Linked DNA regions of Cupriavidus necator N-1. Each later gene encodes a partner of the first gene's protein in a complex. Links are inferred from orthologs where the notes say so. Each region holds a gene or a part of one and is shown in the gene's direction. Other genes may lie near its edges.

The links.
Region 2: the proteins of CNE_RS15970 (region 1) and dsbD are in contact, whole or in part, in a crystal structure (PDB 1JZD), measured with the Escherichia coli proteins. The link is inferred for Cupriavidus necator N-1 from one-to-one orthologs.

The regions. Positions count from the first base shown.
Region 1 is NC_015726.1:3,409,553-3,412,815, reverse strand. What follows is about bases 1-2,953. They hold CNE_RS15970 (DsbC family protein), read left to right. Parts: upstream 1-1,074; coding sequence 1,075-1,833; downstream 1,834-2,953. Other genes in these bases: acuI (acrylyl-CoA reductase (NADPH)), read left to right, coding at 1,946-2,950; CNE_RS15975 (UbiH/UbiF family hydroxylase), read left to right, coding at 1-1,023. Also shown: CNE_RS15960 (M61 family metallopeptidase), read left to right, coding at 3,021-3,263. UniProt on the Escherichia coli protein: Acts as a disulfide isomerase, interacting with incorrectly folded proteins to correct non-native disulfide bonds.
Region 2 is NC_015726.1:3,548,053-3,551,345, reverse strand. Bases 1-2,983 are described here. They hold dsbD (protein-disulfide reductase DsbD), read left to right. Parts: upstream 1-529; coding sequence 530-2,437; downstream 2,438-2,983. Other genes in these bases: CNE_RS16595 (magnesium transporter CorA family protein), read right to left, coding at 2,459-2,983; cutA (divalent-cation tolerance protein CutA), read left to right, coding at 73-456. In the rest of the region: more of CNE_RS16595, read right to left, coding at 2,984-3,293. UniProt on the Escherichia coli protein: Required to facilitate the formation of correct disulfide bonds in some periplasmic proteins and for the assembly of the periplasmic c-type cytochromes.

The DNA.
Region 1 (3,263 bases):
CGGATCCAGCCGGTGCGTGACATGCGCGTGTTCGGCGATGTCAGCGCGGCCGAGACTTCACCCAGCCTGGACGGGGACCTGCACTTCTCGGCCTACGCGGCCGCCGTGCCGCAGCTGGCGTGGATCATCGAATCCGGCCACGTCGAGCGCGCACTGGATACGGCGCTGGGCTTTCAGCATCAAGTGACCTGGCACGACGCCACGGCGAGCGCGTTCGAGCGCGATCCGGACGGTGTCACGCTGACCCTGGGCAATGGCGAAAAGCTGCGCACGGCCTGCGTGGTCGGCGCCGACGGCGCGCGCTCCTGGCTGCGCCAGCAATGCCATATCGGCGTCAGCACGCGCAAGTACCGCCAGCTGGGCGTGGTCGCCAATTTTGCCTGCGAGCGGTCGCACCACGAAACCGCGTGGCAGTGGTTCCTGGGCGCGCCCGAAAAGCTGATGGCCGACGAGGAACCCGCCAACGGCGAAGTGCTGGCGATACTGCCGCTGCCGGACAACCATGTGTCGATGGTCTGGTCCGCCGACGAGGCCCACGCGCACGAACTGCTGGCGCTGTCGCCCGAGGCCCTGGCCGCCACCGTGATGCAGGGCGCCAGCGGCGCGATCGGCGCGCAGTTCGGCGCGCTGCGCTGCGTGACCCCGGCGCAAGGCTTCCCGCTGGTGCTGCAGCGTGCCGACCACTTCGTGCAGCCGCACGTGGCGCTGGTGGGCGACGCCGCCCACGTGGTGCATCCGCTGGCCGGGCAGGGCATGAACCTGGGCCTGCGCGACGTGGCGGAACTTGGCCGCGTGATGGCCGACAAAGAACCTTTCCGCAGCGAGGGCGACCTGCGCCTGCTGCGCCGTTACGAGCGCGCCCGCGCCACCGACCTGTTGTCGCTGACCGCGGCCACCGACGGCCTGCACCGGCTGTTCTCGCTGCCGGGCGGCGTGGCGCGCGTGGTGCGCAACACCGGCATGCGCGCGGTCGGCGGACAGTCCTTGCTCAAGCGCTTCCTGATCGCGCGCGCGCTCGGCTGACCGCGGCCGCACCCACGATCCGATCCCTTTACCGAATACTCTGGAGCCCACATGTTCTCATTCCTGCGCCGCCGCCCCGCCATCAGCGCCGCGATCACCGCCATCGCCGGCGGGCTGGCCGCGGCGGGTTTCGCGCTGCATGCCATGGCTGCCAGCGAGCCCGGCACCGACCGCATCAAGGAGTCGCTGCAGAAGGTGCTGGGCGGCCGCGCCGAAGTGAAGAGCGTGAGCAAGACCCCGGTGCCGGGCCTGTTCGAGGCCAATATCGGCGGGCAGGTGGTCTATACCGACGCCTCAGGCCGCTACATCCTGAACGGCGAGATGATCGACACCCGCACCGGCGCCAACCTGACCGAAGAGCGGCTGGCCGAGATCAACCGCATCAAGTGGTCGGACCTGCCGCTGGCGCGCGCGATCAAGTGGACCAAGGGCGATGGCAGCCGCCAGGTGGCGGTGTTCTCCGACCCCAACTGCGGCTACTGCAAGCGCATCGAGCAGACCTTCCAGCAGATGGACAACATCACCGTGTACACCTTCCTGTACCCGGTGCTGTCGCCGGATTCCGAAGCCAAGGCCAAGCAGGTCTGGTGCGCTTCTGACCGCACCAAGGCCTGGCGCGACTGGATGCTCAAGCAGGTGGCGCTGAGCGGCAACGGCAGCTGCAAGACCCCGCTGGAAGAGAACCTGGCATTGGGCCACAGCCTGAACGTGACCGGCACGCCGGCGGTGTTCTTCACCGACGGCACCCGCATCCCCGGCGCGGCGGACGTCGCCACGCTGGAACGCAAGCTCGCCAGCATCAAGAAATAAGCGCGCGCCGGACCTGTCCCGGCCCGATCGACGGCCGGACTTGTCCGGCCGTTCTGCTTTCTGCCTTTTCCCTGATTCCATGCGATCGCCGGCAGGCGACAAAGGAGACACCATGACCTTCCAGGCATTGCTGCTGACCCAGGCCGACGGCGCCACCCAGGCCAGTATCGCCACGCTCGACGACGCGCAGCTGCCCGCCGACGGCGATGTGCTGGTTGCCGTCGATTACTCCACCATCAATTTCAAGGACGGGCTCGCGATCACGGGCCGCTCGCCGGTGGTGCGCAAGTGGCCGATGGTGGCGGGCATCGACGGCGCCGGCACGGTGCTGGAGTCCGCGCACCCGCGCTGGAAGGCTGGCGACAAGGTGGTGCTCAATGGCTATGGCGTGGGCGAGACGCACTGGGGCTGCCTGGCGCAGCGCGCGCGCCTGAAGGGCGACTGGCTGGTGCGCCTGCCCGACGCCTTCACCACGCGCCAGGCCATGGCGATCGGCACCGCGGGCTATACCGCGATGCTGTCGGTGCTGGCGCTGGAGCGCGGCGGCGTCAACGGCCCGGTGCGCCCGGGCGATGGCGAGGTGCTGGTGACCGGCGCCTCGGGCGGGGTGGGGACGGTGGCGATCTCGCTGTTGAGCAAGCTTGGCTACAAGGTGGTGGCCTCGACCGGCAAGACCAGGGAAACGGATTTCCTGAAGGCGCTGGGCGCCGATGACGTGATCGACCGCGCCGAACTGGGCGTGCCCGGCAAGCCGCTGCAGAAAGAGCGCTGGGCCGCGGTGGTCGACTCGGTCGGCTCGCACACGCTGGTCAATGCCTGCGCTCAGGTGCGCTACGGCGGCGTGGTGACGGCGTGCGGGCTGGCGCAGGGCCTGGACTTCCCGGGGTCGGTGGCGCCGTTCATCCTGCGCGGCATCACCTTGCACGGCATCGACAGCGTGATGGCGGCGATGCCGCTGCGCGAGCAGGCCTGGCAGCGCCTGGCCAGCGACCTGGAGCCGGACCGGCTCAATGCGCTGACGCGCGAGATCGGCCTGGGCGATGCGATCGAGGCGGGCCGCAAGATCATGGAAGGCGGCATGCGGGGGCGCGTGGTGGTGGATGTGAATCGCGGCTGATCGGGCACCGTCGCCCTGATGCACCACCGCGTCGGCGCCGCCCGCAGGCGCCGACGTTACAATCCAGCCCATGACGCCGATCCGCTACGCCATTGCCCCGCTTCAGCCTGAAGCGCACCTGTTTGCCGTCACCGTTACCGTGAGCGAGCCCGATCCCGCCGGCCAGTGTTTCTCGCTGCCGGCCTGGATCCCGGGCAGCTACATGATCCGGGACTTCGCGCGCAATATCGTGCGCATCCGCGCCGACGCGGGCGGGCGCGAGGTCAGCCTGACCAAGCTCGACAAGCAGCGCTGGCAGGCCGCGCCGGTCAGC
Region 2 (3,293 bases), 140 kb from region 1 along the record:
CAATCGAGCCAGGCTTCTGCCTGGCTCTTTTGTTTTTTGGGCCGCTGCCGTGCCTGCCGCAAGGAGATGTCGATGCAAAGCCATGCCAGCCAGCCGGATGCCGGCGCCCCGGGCGATCCGGCCGAGGTGATCGTCGTGATCACCAATACCCCCGATGCCGAGACCGCGGCGCACCTGTCGCAGGTAGTGCTGCAGGCGCGCGCCGCCGCCTGCGTGAACCGCCTGGCGCCGGTCGAGTCCGAGTACTGGTGGCAGGGCAAGCTGGAGCGCGCGCAGGAGTGGCCGTTGCTGATCAAGACCACGCGCGCACGCTACGCTGCGCTGGAGGCCGTGATCCGGCAACATCACCCCTACGACGTGCCGGAGCTCATTGCCTGGCCGGTGACGGCGGGTTACGCGCCGTACCTGGCCTGGGTCCGCAGCGAGACCGAGACCGCCGCAGCGCCGGCAAAGTAGGGGGCAACGGCGCCCGCAGCGCAGCAGCGGGTACGCAGGTAACCCCGGTTCAAGACAGACAGGAAACAGCGACATGAACATCGGTTTGGCACTTCCGGAGCGCGCGCGCGGGCAGGACTGGGCGCGGCATATTGCCGCAGCGCTGCTGGCGGCATTGGCCTGGGTGTGCCTGGCGGGCGGCGCGCATGCCGCCACCGAAGACGACTTCCTGCCGCCGGAGCAGGCCTTCCGCTTCGCCGCGAGCCAGCTTGACGACAAGACGGTCGAGGTGCGCTTCGAGGTTGCGCCCGGCTACTACATGTACCGCGAGCGCTTCGCCTTTGCCGCGCAGCCCGCCGACGTAAAGCTGGGAACGCCGGTGTATCCGCACGGCAAGGTCAAGTTCGACGAGACCTTCGGCAAGGAGATGGAGACCTACCGCGACAGCGTGGTCATCCGCGTGCCGGTGGACGCGGCGCCGGCGGACGGCAAGTGGTCGCTGACGGTCACTTCGCAGGGTTGCGCCGACAAGGGCCTGTGCTATCCGCCGATGGAGAGCGTGTACAAGGTCGGCAGCAGCGGGCTGGCCGACCTGTTCGGCAAGCGCGGGCGCTCGGACGCGCCCGCGGCGGCGCTGGCACCGGAGCCGGCCACGCCCGGCGCGGCGGCGGTGCTGCGTGCCGACGACAGCGACCGCATCGCCGGTGCGCTGGCGAGCCGCAACCTGGCCCTGATCGCGGCGCTGTTCTTCGGCCTGGGCCTGCTGCTGACGTTCACCCCCTGCGTGTTGCCGATGGTGCCGATCCTGTCATCCATCGTGGTGGGCGAGCACGTCACGCGCGGCCGTGCGCTGCTGGTGTCGCTGGCCTACGTGCTGGGCATGGCGGTGGTGTACACCGCGGTCGGCGTGGCTGCCGGGCTGCTGGGCGAGGGCCTGTCGGCCGCGCTGCAGACACCGTGGGTGCTGGGACTGTTCGCGGCGCTGATGGTGGCGCTGGCGCTCTCGATGTTCGGGCTGTACGAACTGCAACTGCCGCGGCGCTGGCAGACCCGCCTGACCGAATCGTCGAACCGCCGTCAGGGCGGCCAGGTGGCGGGTGCGGCGGCGATGGGCGCGATCTCGGCGCTGATCGTCGGGCCATGCGTCACCGCGCCGCTGGCCGGGGCGCTGGCCTATATCGCGCAATCCCGCGATGCCGTGATCGGCGGCGCGGCGCTGTTCGCCATGGCGCTCGGCATGGGCGTGCCGCTGGTGCTGGTGGGCGTCGGCGCGGGCAACCTACTGCCGCGGGCCGGGCGCTGGATGGAGGTCACCAAGCGCTTCTTCGGCTTCCTGCTGCTGGGCGTGGCGCTGTGGATGCTGGGGCCGGTGCTGCCGGCCTGGGCCTCGATGCTGGCGCTGGCGGTGCTGCTGCTGGTGGCGGCGGTGTTCCTGGGCGCCTTTGACGCCCTGGGCCCGGATCCGCGCAACCTGGCGCGGGTGGGCAAGGGCGTGGGCGTGCTGTTTGCGATCGCAGCGGCGATCGTGCTGATCGGCGTGGCCTCGGGCGGGCGCGATCCGCTGCAGCCGCTGTCGCACCTGAGCGTGGCACGCGGTGGCGCAGAAGCCTCTTCTGGCGCGCAGACGGTGCGCTTCGAGCGCGTGCGCAGCGTGGCCGAGCTCGATGCCCGCGTGGCGCAGGCCGCGGCCGCAGGCAAGCCGGTGCTGCTGGATTTCTACGCCGACTGGTGCGTCAGCTGCAAGGAAATGGAGCACATAACCTTCGTCGATCCGCGCGTGCGCGCGCGGCTGTCGGAGATCGTGCTGCTGCAGGCGGACGTGACCGCCAACAATGCCGACGACAAGGCGCTGCTCAAGCGCTTCGGCCTGTTCGGGCCGCCGGGCATCATCCTGTTCGGGGCCGACGGGCGCGAGCGCCCGGTGCGCGTGATCGGCTACCAGTCGGCCAACCGCTTCTTGGAAAGCCTGGAGCGGGCCTTTGGCACGCGTACCAGTACCTGAGGCGTACCTGGCGCTGCGCTGCTAGCGCTCCAGCCGCCGCCCCAGCGCCCACAGTGCGGCCAGCCCCAGCGCCACGGCGCCCATCAGGCCGATCGACCACCAGAACCCGTCCGGCTCGCGCAGCCAGGGCATGCGGTCGAAGTTCATGCCGAAGACGCCGGTGATCAGCGTCAGCGGCATGAACAGCGCCGTGATCAGCGTCAGCGTGCGCATGGTGCGGTTGGTCCGGTGCGCCACCGCCGAGAAGTGAATCTGCACCGCCGACTCGATCGAATCCTCCAGTCGCCTGGCGTGCGCCAGCACGCGCTGGATGTGCTCCATCACGTCGTTGATGCGCACCAGCAGCACCTCGTCGCGTCCCGGCGCATTGGCCGGGCCGCCGGGCTGGTCGCTGCTGTAGCGGTTATCGAGCAGGCTGTCACGGAATTCCTGCAGCGCGTCGCGTTGCTCTTCGCTCAGGTGTTCCAGCTTGCGCAGCTGGATGCGGGCATCCAGCAGTCCCTCCCAGCTTGAAAAGCTGCGGCGCGAGTTCAGCAGCGCGCGCTGCCAGCGGTCGAGCTGGCGCGTCAGCGGCGCGCGCAGTTCCAGGTAGCGGTCGACCATCGCATTGAGCAGGCGCAGCATCAGGTCCTCGGGCCGGCTGGGCGGGCGCACGCCGTGCAGCAGCGGCTGGCCGTTGCGCACGGGCGTGGCCTGCGGGCGCGGTGCCTGGCACAGCTCCAGCAGGCGCTGGCGCACCTGGTCGACCGTGCGCGACTGCCCCGAGCGCACCGTGACCAGCACCGTGTCGAACATGAAGAACGTGACCGGCTGTGTGTCGATCCTGGCCAGTGCCGGGAGGAAGCCGGGCGGATAG